Regions from separate parts of the Cyanobium sp. Alchichica 3B3-8F6 genome, predicted to be linked through region 2. Evidence: predicted binding sites of a transcription regulator. Region 2 holds the regulator's gene; each other region holds the start of a gene.
What was found. The regulator NtcA, encoded in region 2, controls nitrogen genes in cyanobacteria. The targets are predictions, from matches to a motif close to GTANCNNNNGNTAC.

Region 1: a site for NtcA is predicted at 3,242-3,255, ahead of KBY65_RS04065 (ferredoxin--nitrite reductase). Genes of this name have one in related genera too.
Region 3: a site for NtcA is predicted at 4,797-4,810, ahead of KBY65_RS03085 (P-II family nitrogen regulator). Genes of this name have one in related genera too.

The regions. Positions count from the first base shown of each region.
Region 1 covers NZ_JAGQCZ010000003.1:152,812-159,144, reverse strand. The annotation lists gene cobA (uroporphyrinogen-III C-methyltransferase) at 1-48, opposite strand, end outside; gene KBY65_RS13860 (CbiX/SirB N-terminal domain-containing protein) at 45-1,409, opposite strand; gene KBY65_RS04065 (ferredoxin--nitrite reductase) at 1,488-3,035, opposite strand; gene KBY65_RS04060 (anthranilate phosphoribosyltransferase) at 3,285-4,325, shown strand; gene KBY65_RS04055 (CmpA/NrtA family ABC transporter substrate-binding protein) at 4,488-5,804, shown strand; gene ntrB (nitrate ABC transporter permease) at 5,871-6,333, shown strand, end outside.
Region 2 covers NZ_JAGQCZ010000004.1:137,391-143,723, reverse strand. The annotation lists gene KBY65_RS05080 (thioredoxin domain-containing protein) at 89-697, shown strand; gene thyX (FAD-dependent thymidylate synthase) at 718-1,443, shown strand; gene dcd (dCTP deaminase) at 1,440-2,033, opposite strand; gene KBY65_RS05065 (cob(I)yrinic acid a,c-diamide adenosyltransferase) at 2,033-2,653, opposite strand; gene ntcA (global nitrogen regulator NtcA) at 2,914-3,654, shown strand; gene KBY65_RS05055 (DUF3084 domain-containing protein) at 3,703-4,920, shown strand; gene KBY65_RS05050 (resolvase) at 4,917-5,378, shown strand; gene KBY65_RS05045 (DUF3146 family protein) at 5,356-5,613, opposite strand; gene pth (aminoacyl-tRNA hydrolase) at 5,618-6,253, opposite strand; gene KBY65_RS05035 (TatA/E family twin arginine-targeting protein translocase) at 6,260-6,333, opposite strand, start outside.
Region 3 covers NZ_JAGQCZ010000002.1:231,234-237,566, reverse strand. The annotation lists gene KBY65_RS03115 (DEAD/DEAH box helicase) at 1-610, shown strand, start outside; gene KBY65_RS03110 (23S rRNA (pseudouridine(1915)-N(3))-methyltransferase RlmH) at 633-1,067, shown strand; gene KBY65_RS03105 (YbhB/YbcL family Raf kinase inhibitor-like protein) at 1,197-1,685, shown strand; gene purB (adenylosuccinate lyase) at 1,721-3,016, opposite strand; gene KBY65_RS03095 (hypothetical protein) at 3,086-3,298, opposite strand; gene KBY65_RS03090 (TlyA family RNA methyltransferase) at 3,411-4,334, shown strand; gene KBY65_RS03085 (P-II family nitrogen regulator) at 4,366-4,704, opposite strand; gene queF (preQ(1) synthase) at 4,917-5,342, shown strand; gene KBY65_RS03075 (cytochrome c biogenesis protein ResB) at 5,352-6,333, opposite strand, start outside.

The DNA of each region.
Region 1 (6,333 bases), on a different contig from region 2:
GCCCGCCCCCACCAGATACACCGTGCCCGGCGGGTTGGCGCCGCTCATGGCAGGGCCTCCAGCTCGGCCAGCAGCAGCTGACGAAAGCGAGCGCGCTGCAACAACGGCGGACCCACCAGGGAGGCGAGGCTGTCGGTCAGCCGGTTGGCGGCCAGGGCCAGGGGCAGCAGGGGCGGCGGTGCTGGAGCGCCGGCGATCGGGGCTGGGATCAGGCTGCTCAGGAGACCCTCGCCACTGGGGTCACTGTATGAAGCGGGCACGCAGCGGGCGCCGGTGCACGCCTCCAGATGGGCGAGGAAACGCCGGGCCAGAGGGCCCTCCAGGGGATGGTGCAGCAGCAGGGGCTGGGGGGGCGGCTGAGCGGGTGGCTGGGCCGCTCGCTCGCACAGCTCCGCCATCTCGGCGGCCAGGGCGCGTTGCCAGGCGGGCCAGGCGCCTAAGAAAGGCAGCCGCCGCACGGGGCCCTGAAGCCGCCAATGGGCGGCAATGGCGGGAATGTCGTGGCGCACATGGCCGCCTGGCAGGAGCATCAGGGGCACCAGGGTGAGCGGCAACGCGCTGGCCTCGCCCACAGCAGCAGGTCGCCCGGGGGGCTCGCCGGTGAGGGCCTGTAGCAACACCGGCGCTCGCCGACGCCGCTCCAGCTCAGCCGCCAGCTCCAGCAGCTCCGGAGGCACCACCCCGCCGGCGCGGCCGTGCACCACCAGCAGCAGGGAGCTGGCCAGGGCCTGGGGGAGGGACAGAGCCGCCAGCCGCCGCTGACGCCGCTGCTCCACCGCAGCATCCAGGGGCACACCTGCCAGGGCGACCAACTGGGCACGGGCCGCGGGCAAACGGGCCAGCAAATCGACGGCTGCAGCGGCGAGCGACGAATCGTGGTCGGTGGCGAGGCGGCGCAGCCAGTTGGCCAGGGCGGCCTGCGGCCAGGCACTGAGGCCAACGGCCAACCCCTCCAGGGCCGCGCGCCGCACCGCACCGGGCTGCGGAGCCAAGGCCCAACGGGCCAAGAGCGCCCCGTCCTGGGGCTGGCGCTGGAAGCCCAGCAACGGCAACAGGCAAGCGCTCATCTCAGGGGCTCCAGACTGGTCTGGACTGGCCAGGCGATCCCGCAGCCAGGCCGCCAGCAAAGGATCGCGAACCCCGCCGATCAGTGCCGGCCAGCGGGGATCAGGGCTGGGTAGCTGCCACCACCAACGCAGCAGGCGCAGGGCCGATGGCCCATCTAGGCGTTCTGCCAGCACCGTGAGGACGTCGACATCGACGGCAACGGAGCCAGCCTCAATCGCGGCCACCCAGCCAGCGGCTTGCCACCCGGACGTCCGGCGCCAGCGCTGCAGCTCCGGCAAGCGATCCGGATGGCCGCAAGGTGGCAACCGCAACGGCGCATCGGCGTGGTTCAAACGATGCATACCGCCGGGTCGGGAAAGCTTGGCAAAATGGCGAGGCTGCGGTGCTGGATCTGGCCCCGGAGAGGTTGGATCAACAATTCACGCTGGCATTGGCCGGCGGCGGGCGCCGAAGCGCTCCACCAGCAACTGCTCCAGCACATCCGGCAGGTCGCTGAGCGGCACGCCCTTGTCGTGCAGCTCGGCCAGCTTCGGCTCGGCATCCATCGAGCCGCCCAGAAAAATCTTGGCGGCCTCCACCATCTCGCCGTCCTTGCGGGCCTTGGCACCCATCAGGCCGATCTGGCCCATGTAGGGCTGGCCGCAGGCGTTGGGGCAGCCGGTCCAGTGCATGCGCACCGCATGGGGCAGCTCGACGCGCTGCTCCAGCTCCTCCAGCACCGCCTGGGCCGCGCCCTTGGTGGGGATCAGAGCGAAGCTGCAGTAGGCGTTGCCGGTGCAGCTCACCGCCTCGGCCTGCAGGGGCGAGGGATCGGGGCGGAAGCGCTGCAGCAGCGGTTCGGCCAGCAGGGCCTCGAGACGCTCGGCCGGCACATTCACAATCAGGGCGTTCTGGGCCTCGGTGAGCCGCAGCTCGCCGCTGCCATAGATGCGGGCCAGCCGGGCCAGCTCCACCATCCCCTCGGCATCCAGGCGCCCCATCGGCACATGCAGCCCCGCCCAGTGCAGGCCCTGCTGCTTTTGAGATTGCACACCCAGGCCATCGCGGGGCGCCCGGGTCACCAGATGGCTGCCGTCGTGGGCGGCAGCGGTGGCGGGATCGCCGCCTAACTCCGCCCAGGTGCTGAGCACCGCCTGGCGATAGCTCTCCACACCCAGCTGGTCGATCAGATACATCAACCGGCTCTTGTTGCGCTGCTGGCGATTGCCGGAGCGCTCGTAGTGGCGCAGCACCGCCAGGGTGAAGCCGGGTAGCTGCTCGGCCGGCAGCCACAGCCCCAGCGGGATCGCCAGTTCGTTGCGCTGGGCCGAGAAGAAACCGCCCACCATCACCGTGAAGCCCAGCGCGCCGTTGTGGTGGGCCGGCAGGAAGGCCAGGTCGTTGTGGAGCAGAAAGCTGTCGGGGGCGCCGCCGACGGCCACGTTGAACTTGCGGGGCAGGTTGCGCGGGCCGGCCGGACCCAGCAGCGCCGCCTGGATGGCGTCCACCAGGGGCCGGGTGTCGACGATTTCCTCAGGATCGATGCCGGCCAGGGGATTGCCGGTGACGTTGCGCGGGTTGTCGTGGCCCGACTGGCGGCTGGTCAGTCCCACCCGCTCCAGCGCCGCCATCAAGGGCGCCATGTCTTCGAGCAGCAAGCCCCGCAGCTGGATGTTCTGGCGGGTGGTGAGGTCGGCACTGCCGTGCTCGCCGCAGCGGTCGATCACATCGGCCAGCACCGCCAGCTGCTCGGCGCTGATCACGCCATTGGGCAGGCGCAGCCGCACCATAAAGCGCCCAGGGGTCACCGGCCGGAAGAAGATGCCCAGCCACTTCAGCCGGATCGTGAGGGTGGCCTCGTCCAGGGCTTCCCAGCCCTGGCGGCCCAGCTCCTCCAATCGGGGCGCCAACTCGAGGCCGCAGAGATCGGCTTTGGCCTGCTCCACCTTGCTGAGCACAGGCGGGGAAGAAACAGAAACGCTGGTCATTGGCGGCAGCGGGGGCGCAAAGGAACGTCGGACGTCCCAAGCAGGCCGGGAAGGGCCTGTGGGACCCGAGCAAGCGCCGATGAGAGCTACGCCGTCGGGAACAAAAACAGGGAAGTGGCACCCATGGCGGCGGCGCAGACTTCCGTGCTGGATGATTTCCTTGCTGAAAATCAACGAGATTGTGCGCTGAGGCGCCCGCTGTCCGTGTCGCAACCGCTACCGAACATCAGCAGCCGCCGAGACCAACAGCTGCAGGCCCTCGGAGGGGCTCGGGCCCAGTTCCGCGAGCTGATCGGCAAGGTGGGCAGTGGCGAACACACCAGCACCGGACTCAGCCGGGACGAGGCCCGCATCGCCACAGACCTGATGCTCCAAGGCAAGGTGAGCGAAGCCCAGCTGGGTGCCTTTCTGATCGCCCACCGCATCCGCAGGCCGCTGCCCATTGAGCTGGCGGGCATGCTCGATAGCTACAGACAGAACGGCCCGGTGCTGGAAACCCCAGGCAAGCGGGCGCTCAGTTTCGGGGTGCCCTACGACGGCCGCAGCCGCACCGCACCGCTGCTGCCGCTGCTGGCGCTGCTGCTGGCCAGCAGCGGGCTGCCGGTGGTGCTGCATGGCGGTGATCCGATGCCGGTGAAATACGGCGTCACCCTGGCGGAACTGTTTGCAGCGCTCGGCATCACCTGGCGCGGGCTCACACTCACTGCTGTGCAGGAGAGGTTGGATCTGCACAACCTGGCACTCACCCACCAGCCCGACCACTTCCCGGCGGCCGAGCGCCTGGTGCCGGCCCGCGATGAAATCGGCAAGCGTCCGCCGGTGGCCAGCCTGGAACTGCTGTGGACACCCCACCGGGACCAGCATCTGTTGATCAGCGGCTTCGTGCATCCCCCCACGGAGAAGCGGGCCTGGGAAGCGCTGGAGCTGGCCGGCGAGGCCGACGTGCTCACCGTGAAGGGACTGGAGGGGTCCACCGACCTCCCCTCCAGCCGCGCCGGCATCACCGCCCGGCTGCGCCAGGGAAGCGTGGAGAGGCTGTTGCTGCACCCGCGCGACCACGGCCTCCATGGCGATGACGTGGCCTGGGAAAGCCTGGCAACCTGGCAAGCGCAGGCGCTGGCTGCGCTGACAAGCGAAGGCCCCCTGGCCGGGCCACTGCTCTGGAATCTGGGCGCTTACCTCTGGCTCAGCGATCAGATCGACAGCCTGCCCGCAGCCCTCGAGCAGGCCCGCGCCCTGCTGGCAGCCCGCAGTGGCGAGCGCCTCCGGCAGACATTGGCCAATCGGTAGCAACCGCCACTCTCCCCTGGCGGGCCGGCGTGGTGTCTTAGTTGGGTCGGTCAGCTCATGCGCCGACCTGACCTTTTGGCCGGTTCGGTGCGCTTTGTTGTGGAGCCCGACCGGAGTGCAGTTCGCCATCACTCCGGCAGCATCCACGCCGCTCCGCAACACATGTCCAATTTTTCGCGCCGCAAGTTTCTGCTCACTGCCGCTGGCTCGGCGGCCGGTGCCCTCTGGCTCGCCGCCTGTGGCGGCCCTGGCAAGAAACCTGAAATTCAAGCCACCAGCTCGGCCAGCGGCGTTGACGCTCCCGAAGTCCCAGGCGCCACCCTGGGCTTCATCGCCCTCACCGATGCCTCCCCGCTGATCATTGCCTCCGAGAAGGGTTTCTTTGCCAAACACGGCATGCCCGAAGTGAAGGTGGTGAAGCAAACCTCCTGGGCTGGCACCCGCGACAACCTGGAACTTGGCAGTGAACGGGGCGGCATTGACGGCGCTCACATCCTCACACCGATGCCCTACCTGCTCACCACAGGTTCCATCACCAAGAGCCAGAAGCCGTTGCCGATGTATATCTTGGCTCGGCTCAATGTGAATGGCCAAGGCCTCTCACTCTCCAATGAATTCCTGGCCGAGAAGGTCACCATCAAAGACCCGAAGATCAAACAAATTGCCGAGAGGAAAAAAGCCAGCGGCAAACTGCTGAAAGCCGCCATGACTTTCCCAGGTGGAACGCATGATCTATGGATGCGTTACTGGCTGGCAGCCAATGGCGTGAATCCGGCCACCGAAGCCGACCTGGTGGTGGTCCCACCAGCCCAGATGGTGGCCAACATGCAAACCGGCACCATGGACACGTTCTGCGTGGGCGAGCCCTGGAACCAGCGCACCGTAAATCAGAAGCTTGGCTATACAGGAGCCATCACCGGCGAACTCTGGAAAGACCATCCTGAAAAGGCCTTCTCGATGCGCTCCGATTGGGTGGACAAAAACCCCAAGGCGGCAAAGGCCTTGCTGATGGCCGTCCAGGAGGCCCAGATCTGGTGCGAGGACCCTGCCAATCTCGATGAACTCTGCGAGATCACCTCGAGAGACCGCTACTTCAGGTGCAGCGTGGAAGACATCAAGCCCCGACTGGCCGGCAGCTTCGACTACGGAGACGGGCGCAAGGTGGCGAACACTCCGCTGAAAATGCACTTCTGGAGTGACCAAAACTCTCACTCCTTCCCCTACAAGAGCCACGATCTTTGGTTCCTCACCGAGGACATCCGCTGGGGCTATCTGCCCGCAAACACCGACACCAAGGCCTTGATCGACCGTGTGAACCGCTCCGATCTGTGGCGTGAGGCCGCCACCGCCATCGGTCAGGCGCAGGCCATTCCCGCCAGCGATTCCCGCGGCAAGGAAACGTTCTTCGACGGCGTGGTGTTCGATCCGGCAGACCCCAAGGGCTATCTGGCCAGCCTCACCTTCAAAACCTTGAAGTAGATCGCCGGCGCCCATCGCCGGCCCACCCCATCACCCCTTCCAGCTCACGCGTTCCCCTTCCCATTGATGACCACGACGCTCAGCCCAGGACAGCGGCGCAGGCGTTCCGGCCTGCCTGCGCTCAAGCAGGCCCTGCCCTATCTCCTCTGCATCGGCGCCTTTCTACTGGCCTGGCAGATCCTCTCCGCCTTTCTCGGCCAAGCCCGTCTTCCAGGCCCGATCAACGTGATTGCGAACACCTGGGATCCCTACATCAGCCAGCCCTTCTTTGATGAGGGCGGCACCAGCAAGGGCCTGGGCTGGCAGATCCTGATCTCCCTACAACGGGTGGCTGTGGGCTATGGCCTGGCTGCCTTGGTGGGCATCGGCATTGGCGGCTTGCTCGGCCTCAACCGCTTCGCCGGCAAGGGCTTCGATCCGGTGGTGCAGGTGCTGCGCACGGTGCCGCCATTGGCGTGGTTCCCCATTTCGCTGATGGTGTTTCAGGACGCCAACACCTCGGCCATCTTCGTGATCTTCATCACGGCGA
Region 2 (6,333 bases):
CAAGGCCGGTTCACCTCAAGCAAAACGCTAGCAAGCACTGGCAAAGTGCAGCCACGCTCCCTCAGTGCGCCCTGCGCAGCCTGCAGCCATGACCAGCCCCTCGCCAAACCCCGGCTTAGGCCCGAGCGAACGCCTGCTGCTGCTGGTGCTGGCCGTGCTGCTGGCGGCTGGCCTGGTGTGGTTTCGGGGTGGCCTGCACCCCGAAGCGCCCCTGGAGCGCCTAGCGCGCCAGTCGCTCGATCTGCCCGTGGCCCTGCGCAACGGCAAGCCGACGGTGGTGGAGTTTTACGCCGACTGGTGTGAGGCCTGCCGCAGCATGGCGCCGGCCATGGAGACGATCGAGGCCCAACACCGGGGGACGCTTGATGTGGTGCTGCTCAACGTCGACAACCCCCGCTGGCAGCCGGAGCTGGAGCGCTTCGACGTCAACGGCATTCCCCAGCTGGAACTGTTCAATGCCGCCGGAACGCCCGTGGGCCGCTCGATCGGGGCCCGCAGCACGGCAGAACTGCAGGCCCTCAGCAGCGCCCTGATTGCCGGCGAACCCCTACCCGCCCTGGCCGGCATGGGCGCCGTCAGCAGCCTCGATGCCACGCCCAACACCACCTCCAACACCAGCGTCGACGTCACAGAGGGCGAAGTCGCTGCAGGCGCGCCAAAGGCTGCCACGATGGCCGGACCCCGCAGCCACGCCTAATTTCCCCCCTGAAATCCGCCATGGATCCCCGTTTCCGCGTCGCCCTGATCGCCGCTACGCCCAACCCCCAGCAGTGCGTGTATGCCGGCATGCACCAGGACTACAGCGAGGGGTTTGTTGTCGCAGACACGGCCAACTGGCCGGACGAAACCAAGGCCGGCGAGATCTGTATCAAGCGGCTGCTGGCCGGAGAGCGGGGCCACTACGGCCCCCTGGAGCACGCCCAGATCGTGCTCAACGTGGGCTGGTTTCCCCACTCGGTGATGCAGCAGGCGCGCACGCACCGGGTGGGGGTGAGCTTCGACGTGCAATCGATGCGCTACACGGGCGATCGCATCTGCAAGGCGGCAAACGGCGAGCTGGAGCTGGAGGAGGTGTTTTACCTGCGTCCGGTTGGCAGCTACAGCGACCGGCAGGGCAAGAAGTACGCCTACACCGCTGAGCAGCGGGCCGTGGATCTGGATCTCTGCCGGGCGGCGGCGGCGCGCTACCGCGACCTGCTGGCAGCGGGCTTCGCTGAGGAGCACGCGCGCGGCATCCTGCCCTTCGACTACCGCCAGCACTTCGTGGTGAGCTTCACCCTGAGGGCCTTCCTGCACTTCCTCGACCTGCGGGCCAAGCTCGATGCGCAGCAGGAAATCCGCGAGCTCTGCGACCTGATGTGGCCTCACTTACAGGCCTGGACCCCGCAATTTGCCGAGTGGTATGAAAAGAGCCGGCTGCACAAGGCTCGCCTGGCGCCTTAAATGCGGGCGAGGGTGACGCGCTCGGGCTGGTGCTGATATTTGCCGGCCCGATCTTGATAGGTGGTTTCGCAGGGATCGCCCTCAAAGAAGAGCAACTGGCAGATGCCTTCGTTGGCATAGATCCGACAATCAGCCCCGGAGGAGTTGCTGAACTCAAGGGTGAGGTGCCCTTCCCAGCTGGCTTCTGCAGGAGTGGTGTTGACGATGATGCCGAGCCGCGCATAGGTGCTCTTGCCCAGGCAGATCACGGTGATATTGGGCGGCACCTTCATCTTCTCCAGCGCCACCCCCAGCCCGTAGGAATGGGCCGGCAGGATGAAATAGGCGCCATCCTCATCTTCATGCAGGGGCGCAGGCTCAAGGTTGGCCGGATTGAACCGCTTGGGGTTCATGATCGTGCCGGGCACGTGACGGAAAATCAGAAACTCCTTCGCCGACAGCCGCAGGTCGTAGCCATAGGACGAGCAGCCGTAGCTGAGCACCGGCGAACTGGCGGTGTCGGGATCCAGGTGACGCACCAGGCTCGACTGGAAAGGCTGCAGCATTCCGGCCGCGGCCTGCTCATTAATCCAGCGATCGTTCTTGAGCATTAGAGACCTCGACGCAGCTGGGTGACCTGGTCGGCCATCGCCATCAGCTCAGAAGCCATGGCCGGACCGGTCAGGATGACATCCAGATGGGCCGGCCGGCGATCGAGGGTGGCCACGACGTCGGCCTTGTCGATGTAGCCCAGCTCCACCGCCAGACCCAGCTCGTCGAGCACCATCAGATCCACAGCGCCACTGAGCAACTGCTCACGGCTGAAGGCCCACACCTGGCGCACGGCCTCCACCGACTCCTGATCCTGGTCGGCGGCCCGCTCCGAGAGGCAGGCGGGCACCCCGGGCCGCAACCACTGCAGACGGCCACAAAGCCAAAGGCTGCTCTCCAGCCCCTGATCCACGCCACCCTTGAGAAACTGGCTCACCAGCACCCGACTGCCCAGCCCGGCGGTGCGCAAGGCCTGGCTGAGCACCGCACCGAAACTGCCCCGGAACGGAGCCGTGTGGATCTGGAGCAGACCCTCCTGCTGGGCCACCAAACGCAGCACGGGAGCCGGAGAGACCGCCGCCAGGGGGCGATGGCCCGGGCGCTGGGGAGCGTGCTGGACCGCAGGAAAACCCGCTCCGGTTCCGGAGGTCAGACCTGGGACGGGCAAGCTGGCGGTCATGGACACCGTGTCAGGACAAGGGGCAGGACGAACGGGGACGCGACACCCCACCAGGGAAGTCGCGGCTGCGCCCCCCGAGGACCTGAATGTAGCGGGATCGGACCGTTCCACAAGCGAATGACACCATCCCTGGTGGAAACATCCGTACTGCTGCGCCCAAAACCAACCAGGGGCAACAGCAAGGCGACGGCAAATCGTGTGCGTTGCTACAGGGGCACCCCCGGGTGATCCTTAGGGTCCGGCCACTTGCCTAAGCCACGATGGTTGGCGCCACCCACGGATTCAGCCGTACCGCCGCCACCCCATCGACCGGGGCCCCAGGGGTGGTGGCCGGCATGGGCAGCGCTGGCCAGGCCAGTCCCACCCTGCTAGAGGTGATCCGCGGGCTGGCCGGCAGCAGCGTCGAAACGATCGAACGGGGCAAGACGATCTTTTTCCCCGGCGATCCAGCCGAACGGGTGTACCTGCTGCGCCGCGGCGCGGTGCGGCTCTCGCGTGTCTACGAATCCGGTGAAGAAATCACGGTGGCCCTGCTGCGGGAAAACAGCCTGTTTGGGGTGCTGTCCCTGCTCACGGGCCAGCGCTCAGATCGCTTTTATCACGCTGTGGCCTTCACCCGGGTCGAGATGGTGACCGCTCCAGCCACCTCGGTGCGGCGCGCCATCGAGCAGGACGCCAGCGTCGGGTTGCTGCTGCTGCAGGGCCTTTCCTCACGCATCCTGCAAACCGAAACGATGATCGAAACCCTCACCCACCGGGACATGAGCTCGCGGCTGGTGAGCTTTCTCTTGGTGCTCTGCCGCGACTTCGGCGTTCCCAGCAGCGAGGGCATCACCATCGATCTTCGCCTGTCCCACCAGGCCATCGCCGAAGCCATCGGCTCCACGCGCGTCACGATCACCCGCCTGCTGGGGGATCTACGCAACGACGGCCTGGTGCAGATCGACCGCAAGAAAATCACCGTCTTTGACCCGATTGCCCTGGCCAAACGCTTCAGCTGAGCGCTTCGGCTGAGGGGCAGGGATACTGGGGCCCGTTCGCAGACGCATGTGACCGGCTGGCTGCTGATCTTGGCGCTGCTAGCCCTGGGGGGAGTGCTCTCCACCCTGGGTGACCGGCTGGGCAGCCGGGTTGGCAAGGCGCGCCTCAGTCTGTTCAAGCTGAGGCCCCGACGCACCGCCGTGTTGATCACGGTGCTCACCGGCAGCCTGATCAGCGCGATCTCGCTGGGGCTGATGCTGCTGGTGAGTGAGCGCCTGCGCACGGGTCTGTTCGAGCTCGATCGGCTGGAGGATCGTCTGCAGAGCAGCCGCCGCCAGCTGGCCAGCAGTCAGGCCCAACTGGCCACCAGCCAGCAGGAGCTCAACCGGGCCGAACAGGGGAAACGGGATGCGCAACAGCGGTTCGAACAGGCCCAGGCGCGGGCCAATCAGCTGCGTCAGGAACTGGCTCCGCTGGTTGCCCAACGCAACAGCCTGGAGGTGGAACGCACACGGCTCAGCCGTGAGGTTCAAGACCGCGACGCTGACATCCGACGCACCGAAACCGAACTGGCCCAGGTGCGCCGCCGCATTGCCGCAGGCGCCCAAGAACTCAAGGATCTTGAGAGCAACCTGATTGCCCTGCGCCGCGGCGATGTGGTGATCACCAGCGGTCAGACCTTGGCCAGCGCCAAGGTGACCCTGGAGCAGCCCGAGCAGGCCAGCGCCGTGATCACGGCCCTGCTGCAACAAGCCAACCTCTCCGCATTCCGGCGGGTGTTGCCTGGCCAGCAGGTCGACCGCCAGATCCTGCTGGTGCCCAAGAGCGACATCGCCAAATTGGAGGGACTCCTGGCCAAACCCGGCAGCTGGGTGGTGAGCATCCTTTCGGCCGCCAACGTGTTGCGGGGTGAGCGCCAGGTGCTCGCCTTCCCCGACCTCCGCCCAAACCGGGCTGTCGTCAAGGCCGGCGAAGTGCTGGCCAGCACCACCATCGAAGGCGACCTCAGCAGCGTGGAAGCGATCAATCGCCGGCTCAACCTGCTGTTGGCGGCGGCCTATGCCAAGGCCCAACGCCAGGGCACCGCGGCGGAGGGCCTGCAGTTTGATGCGGCCCGTTTGAGCCAACTGGGCCGCGATCTGAGCGAAAGGCCAGCGGGCCAGGTGGCGCAACTAGAAGCCTTGGTCGTGCGCGATGCCGACACCCCCGACCCGATTGCGGTGGACGTGCGCTGGCTGCGACCTGGCGCGCCGGCCGGCGCTGGCCCAGGCCCCCGCCGGCCATGACGGCGGGCTTGATCGCGGGGCTCGATCCCGGCCGCAGCAAATGTGGCCTGGTGCTGGCGGATCTCGCGCAAGCCCTCGTTCTGGAGGCGGCGATCCTGCCCCCCGAGGCAAGCCGGGCCCAGCTCCAGGCCTGGCAACGCCAGGGGCTGACCCGGGTGGTGGTGGGCAACGGCACCAGCAGTAGCGCCTGGCGCGGCCCGCTGGCCGCACTGGCCCTGGAGCTGGAGCTGGTCGACGAGCACGGCAGCACTCTGGCCGCCCGCGATCGCTACTGGGAGCTGTATCCAGCCAACGGTTGGTGGCGACTGCTGCCGGCGGGTCTGCGGCTGCCCCGCCGCGACATCGACGATGTGGTGGCCCAGCTGTTGGTGGAGCGTCACAGCGGCTTACGGCTGCAGCGGCCCACTCAGGAGGTGCGCCGCTGCCTGCAGGGCCTCAAAAGCGAGCCCGCACCGTGAAGGCATAGTCGCCTCCTGGCTCCAGTTGGTAATCCACCTTGAGCAGATAGCGCAGCAGGGCGTCCTGGATCAGGGCCCGGCCCAACGACGGCTCCACGCTGAGCTCACCGCGATCGAAGGCCCAACGAAACCGCCACTGATAGCCACCGGCGCTCACCTCCCCCTCCAGCACCCGCTGGCTGAAGCTCTGGTGCAGCACCCGCAGCTGGGCCGTGGTGGAGGGAAGGCGCGCCATGGCGTCAGGTTGCCGCGCCTTCCGGCTGGAAACTGTTGACACGGTTACCGGCCCGCTCCAGCCCGAGGCGCTGGATCAAGCCGATGCCGGCCTCCACCTCGGCCAGCACCGCCTCAAGCAGGGGCTGCTCGGCCGCGCTGAATCGCCCCAGCACGTGGCCCACGGTGCGGGCGCGGCGTTCAGCCGGGTCGTGGGCCGGTGCACCGATGCCGATGCGCAAACGCGGGAAGTCCTGGGTGCCCAGATGGCTGATCGTGCTGCGCAGGCCGTTATGGCCGCCGGCACTGCCAGAGGCCCGCAAGCGCAACTTGCCGAGGGGCAGATCCATGTCATCCACCACCACCAGCAACTGGGAGGGCTCCAGACCAAACCAGTCGAGGGCGGCCCGGATCGAGCGCCCGCTGTCGTTCATGTAGGTCTGGGGCATCAACAGCCGCAGGCGCGTCGCCCCCTGGCCCACCTCCGCCAGCAGACCATGCAACTTGGGCTGCTGGCGAAACGCGGCGCCCCCGGCAGCAGCGAGGCGCTCCAGCGCCATAAACCCAACGTTGTGCCGGGTGGCAGCGTATTTGGAGCCAGGATTGCCCAGGCCCACCAGGAGCTGCAGTGGCGAAGCCGACTCCGGAGACCCTGAGCTCACGGCAGATCAGGCCGCCGGACGCGCATCCGACGAATCATCAGGCTGGGACGTTGAATCAAGGACCTGGGCCGTTGGCTCCG
Region 3 (6,333 bases), on a different contig from region 2:
GATCGAGGTGCTGCGCTTCTTCGGGGCCCTGGCGGGGGCCGATGGGCTGGAGCCCACCGAGGTGGGCCGCACCGTGGCGGCCCTGCGCGGCGACAACGAGCTGTGGCTGGGGCTGGCGTTGATGAGTGGCCACCTCGATGAGCTCGATCCGCCCCAGCTGGCGGCGGTGTTTGAGGCGATTTCCACCGAGGTGAATCGGCCGGATCTCTGGTGCGGCTACCCGCCGCCCCCGGCTGCCGAGGAGGCCCTGCACGATCTGCGCGGTCTGCGCCGGGAGCTGGAGCGCCAGCAGGAGCGCGCCAAGGTCACTTTCCCGCTCTGGTGGGAGCCCGAGCTCACCGGCCTGGTGCACGCCTGGGCCAAGGGGGCCAGCTGGAGCGACGTGATCGCCAACACCTCCCTCGACGAAGGCGATGTGGTGCGGATCCTGCGCCGCACGGTGGATCTGCTGGCCCAGGTGCCCTACTGCGAGGCGATCAGTGAGCAGCTGCGCACCAAAGCCCGCGCCGCCCTGAAGGCGATCAACCGCTTCCCGGTGTGCGAGATCGAAGATCTGCTGGCCAGCGGCAACGGCCAGCTCGACCCGGCCACCGAACGCCCCCAGGCCTGAGGTTGGTGGGCAGTAACCCGTGATCAACTCCGCCCGCATCCGCATCATCGCCGTGGGCAAGGTGCGCAAGGGTTGGGTGCAGGAGGGAGTCGCTCTCTACCGCAAGCGCCTGCCAGGACTGGTGATCACGGAGCTCAAGGACTCCACGATGGTCAAGGAAGCTGCGGCGATCACGGCGGCCCTCCAAGCTGATGAACGGCTGGTGGTGCTTACCGAAGAGGGCCGCAGCGTCGATTCGCTCAGCTTCGCCGAGCAGCTGCGCGATTCAGGCTCGGATCGCCTCGCCTTCGTGATCGGCGGCGCCGATGGGCTGGACCCAGGGCTCAAGGCCAGAGCCAGCTGGCGCCTCAGCCTCTCACCGATGACATTCCCCCACGAGCTGGCCCGACTGCTGCTGCTGGAGCAGCTCTATCGCGCCACGTCAATCCTCCAGGGTGGCCCGTATCACAAGGCTTAGTCGCGCGGCTCTGTCGTGATCGTCAGGCAGCGGATGCGTGGCGACCCTGCTGTGATCCCAGCGAGAAGGCGCGGCAACGCTTCGGGATTGGTTGGCACCGGCTCAGGCTGTGGAGGCCGAGACCGAACGATGTCGAGCAGCAACGGCTCCTTCCAGCTCACCTCCCCTGGGTTTGTCGATGGGGGCAGGATTCCTTCGATCCACTGTGCCGATGGCCTGAATCTCTCCCCGCCGCTGCGCTGGCACGGAGCACCGAGCTCCACCGTCAGCTTTGCGCTGGTTCTGGAGGATCCCGATGCGCCGGGGGGCACCTGGGTGCACTGGGTGCTGTTCAACCTCCCGGCTGAGCACCAGGGCCTGCCGGCCGGCCTGGATCGGGCACCCCAGCTTCCCAGTGGCGCCTGCCACGGTGCCTGTTGGGGCGTCGCCGACTTCCATCGCATCGGCTACCAGGGGCCGGAGCCGCCACTGGGGCAGACCCATCGCTACATCTTCAGCCTGTTTGCCCTCGACACCAGCCTGGATCTGGAGCCTGGCATCACGGTGGCACAGCTCCAGCAGGCCATGGCCGGCCATCAGCTGGCTACGGCCCAGCTCACGGGGGTTTACAGCCGCTAGTGCTGCACCCCCTCTGGGGCCCAGCGCTGAGACGCTCAAAACCCCAGCCGCTCCCAGATCACGCCCAGGTTCTCCTGGTGCAGGTCGGTGGAGAAGCAGTCGGCCAGCTGCTCGAGGCTGAGGCGGCTGGTCACCTCACCGTCGGCCTCGAGGTTGGCGCGGAAGTTGCCCCCCTCGGTGTTCCAGGCGGTGTGGGCGTTGCGCTGCACGATCCGGTAGGCATCTTCGCGGTTGATGCCGCTCTCCACCAGGGCCAGCAGCACCCGCTGGCTGAACACCACGCCGCCGTAGACGTTCATGTTGCGGGCCATGTTGTCGGGGTAGACCCCCAGGCCCTTCACCACGTCGGTCATCTCCCGCAGCATGAAGTGCAGGGTGGCCGAGCAGTCGGGCAGCATCATCCGCTCCACCGAGCTGTGGCTGATGTCGCGCTCGTGCCAGAGGGCGCAGTTTTCCAGGGCCGCCACTACGTAGCTGCGCAGCACCCGCGCCAGGCCGCTGATGCGCTCGCTGCGGATCGGGTTGCGTTTGTGGGGCATGGCCGAGCTGCCCTTCTGCCCCTTGGCGAAGTTCTCTTCCACCTCGAGCACATCGGTGCGCTGCAGGTTGCGGATCTCGGTGGAGAAGCGCTCCAGGGCGGCGCCCACCAGGGCGAGCGTTTGCACGTATTCGGCGTGGCGATCGCGGGAGATCACCTGGGTGCTGGCCGTATCCGGCTCCAGGCCGAGCTTGGCGCAGGCGATCGCTTCCACCTGGGGGTCGGTGTTGGCGTAGGTGCCCATGGCACCGCTGATCTGGCCCACGCTCACCACCCGCTCGAGGCGCTCCAGCCGGTCGCGGTTGCGCTCCACCTCCGCCAGCCAGCCCGCCACCTTGAAGCCGAAGGTGATCGGCTCGCCGTGGATGGCGTGGGAGCGGCCGATCATCACCGTGCCCTTGTGGGCGCGGGCTAAAGCCCTAAGGGCGTCTGCGAGAGCGTCAAGCTCGGTGCGCAGCAGCTGCACCGAGGCCTTCAGTTGCAGTGCCAGGCCCGTGTCGAGCACATCGGAGCTGGTCATGCCCACGTGGATGTGGCGCCCGGCGTCACCCACGTGCTCGTTCACGTTGGTGAGAAAGGCGATCACGTCGTGCCGCACTTCCGCCTCGATCTCGAGGATGCGCTCGACGCTGAAGCTGGCCTTCTGCTTGATCGTGGCCACGGCCTCGGCGGGCACCCGGCCCAGCTCGCAGTTGGCTTCGGTGGCGGCGATCTCCACATCCAGCCAGCTCTGGAACTTGGCTTCCTCACTCCAGAGGTTGCCCATTTCGGGCAGGGTGTAACGCTCGATCAAGGCCGCGTTTGGCTCACGTCCAGACCAATGTATGGGTGCGTCCCCTGGGGACTGGTTAGGCCGCAGTTGTCAGGCCGCCGCAGTCAGGCGACGGTGCTCCACTTCCCAGTGCACCTGATGTCCCCAAGCCTGCTGGCGCACCCAGCAGCGTTCGCCGCGGCACTGGATCAGTTGGAAGGGAGGCAAATCATGCGGTTGGTTGCGCAGTTTGACGAAGCTGCCGGGGTAGAGCAGCTCCAGCACGTTGTTGGTTTTTTGGGCGCGGTGGATCAAGGTGGCCATCGCTGCCGCTTCGAAGTTGAGAGACATCCTCCGCTGAGTTTTGAGCGGGAGACGGGCTTGCTTGGAATGTGTTCCGTTTGCGTTGTGGTTTGATCACAAAAGCGCGAGTGCCATGGCCCGCAAACAACGCCTGGATCTGGAGCTGGTGGCCCGCGGCCTGGCCGCCAGCCGCCAGCAGGCCCAACAGCTGATTCGGGCCGGGAGGGTGCGGCAGGGCGATCGTGTGCTCGACAAGCCGGGCACGGAGGTGTTGCCGGAGGCGGAGCTGCTGGTGCAGCAGCCGCCCCGGTTCGTCTCCCGCGGTGGTGAGAAGTTGCTCGAGGCGCTGGCGCACTTTCCGCTGCAGGTGGAGGGCCGCGTTTGCCTCGATGGCGGCATCTCTACCGGCGGCTTCAGCGACTGCCTGCTTCAGCACGGCGCCGCGCGCGTCTATGGCATTGATGTGGGTTACGGCCAAACCGCCTGGAGCCTGCGCAGCGATCCCCGAGTGGTGCTGCGCGAGCGCACCAACCTGCGCCACCTCAGCCCCGCAGACCTCTACGGCCCGGAGGACCCTTTGCCCGATCTGGCGGTGGCCGATGTGTCGTTCATCTCCCTGGCCCTGGTGTTGCCGGCCCTGCTGGGCTTGCTCCAGAACGAGGTGCCCGTCGATCTGGTGCTGCTGGTCAAGCCCCAGTTCGAGGTGGGCAAGAGCCGCGTCGGCAAGGGCGGGGTCGTGCGCGATCCCGTCGCCCACTGCGATGCGATTGCGGGGGTGATTGCGGCGGCCGGGGCGTTGGGGCTGAAGGCCTGCGGCCTGGTGGCGTCGCCGATCACCGGGCCCGCCGGCAACCACGAATACCTGTTGTGGCTGCGGCGCTTGGGCGTTGTTCAACACGATGTTGCACAAACCGCAAACCCCCAACAGGCAAACCCCCAACAGGTAAACCCCGAACAGGCAACCCCTGCTCCGCTAGCCACGGCGACCGTGGGCCCCGCCCAGATCAAAGCCCTGGTGGCCAGCACGCTGACCACCAGGGCTCGAGGGGATGGCTGAACGGCGCTGGTGCCGACAAGCTCAGCTCAGATCAGATGGCGCCGCTGTCGCGGTCGCCGGTGCGGATGCGGATCACCGAGTCGATCGTGCTGACGAAGATCTTGCCGTCACCGATTTCGCCGGTACGGGCCGCGTCCTGAACCGCTGAAATCACGGTATCGACTTTGTCGTCGTCGACGACGATTTCCAATTTCAGCTTCTGCAGGAACTCCACGGTGAATTCCGAGCCGCGGTAGCGCTCCACCTGGCCCTTCTGACGGCCAAATCCGCGCACCTCGCTCACGGTCATGCCCACGATCCCCGCGTTCACCAGCGCGATCTTGACGTCCTCGAGCTTGAAGGGACGAATGATGGCCTCAACTTTTTTCATAGGAACAGCTCGGGCTAAATAGAAGTCTCTCAGGAAATCCCTGCCGGTGGGAGGGAATCGCCCCATTAGGCCCGAGCTTTGCGGGGGTCGTCGTAGCGGTTGTTACCGGCGGGGGCGCTCGCGCGGGGCGCCGGAGTGGCTTCCCGGTTCTTTCTAGGATCGCCGTGCACGCCGTGCACGCCGGGCCTCTGGCCGGGCCGTTTCCCCTTTCCATGTCCTCCAGCTCCGCAGCTCCCGCCAGCCCTGATCGCACCCAAACGCCGCTCTATGGCGAGCGGGCCATCGCCGAGGCGGAGCTGATCTGCTTCGACAATCCCCGGCCCGGACGCCCCTACGAGATTTCGATCGAGCTGCCCGAGTTCACCTGCAAGTGCCCGTTTTCGGGCTACCCCGACTTCGCCGTGCTGCGTCTGCTCTATCAGCCTGGCCCCCGGGTGGTGGAGCTCAAGGCGATCAAGCTCTACGTGAACAGCTACCGCGACCGCTCCATCTCCCATGAGGAGGTGGCCAACCGCATTCTCGACGACCTGGTGGCCGCCACCGATCCCCAGTGGATGCAGCTGGAAGCCGACTTCCATCCCCGCGGCAACGTGCACACCGTGGTGCGGGTCAGCCACGGCACGCGGCTGCCCTGCTGACGGGCCACCTCAGAGCTGGCTCAGGAGCTGGGGTAGTTCGGTGGCAAAGCCGGTGAGGTTGCGGTTGCACAGCCCGGCCACGTGCAATTGGCCCTGCTGGCCCGGTTGCTCCTCGGCGATCGCCCACAGCTGACGGGTGGCCAGCAGGCTGAGGCCTCCACCGGCCAGGGCGATGGCAAAGCCGGCATAAACGAGGGGCACGCCCGGATCCCGCTTCAGCAGGATGCCGCTGGCGGGCAGCACGCTCTCCACCCGGATCGGCAGACCCTTCACCTCCACGGGTTCACCACCGGGGGCGATCTGGCTGAGCAAGCTGCCATCGGCGCCGTACACATCCACTGGCCCCTGCTCACTGCTCAGGCTGAGCAGCACCGGCTCGCTGCCATCGGGCCGGGTTGGCAGCACCAGCCCCCACACCTGCTCGCCCAGCTGAGGGAAGCTCTGCAGCGGCAGTTGCAGCAGCGGACTCTTGCCCAGTTGCACCGTGATCGCCGCCAGGGCCCAGTCGGCCTGATAGAGGGTCACTCCCTGGAAGCGCAGCGGATGGTTGACGCTGATTTGCGCCTGCTTCAGCAGGCTGCCTTCGCTGCCGTCGCCCTCAAGGATGCGCAGCTGGGACGTGAATTGCTCTGGTCGGCCGGCGGGATCCCGTTGGATGGCGAAGCGGTCGAGGGCGAGAGTGAGCCGGCTGCTGCCGCGGCTGTCCATCAGCTCGAGGCTGCGGCCGGGGGCCAGGTATTGCTCGGCCCGCTGACCGCCTACGGCCCCCCAGGCGGCACCCAGCATCAACACCACCATGCCGGCATGGACGAGCATGGGGCCCACCCGGCCCACCACCCCCTTGCGGGCCGCCAGGCGCCCCTCCTGGAGCTGGATCTGCCAACCCTGACGCTGCAGCAGCTGGGCCAGCGTGTCCAGGCTGGAGCTGGGGCTAGGGGTGGGCAGGGTTTCGGCCACGCTCAATTTGCTGAGCTGGCGAGGGGAGCGGTAG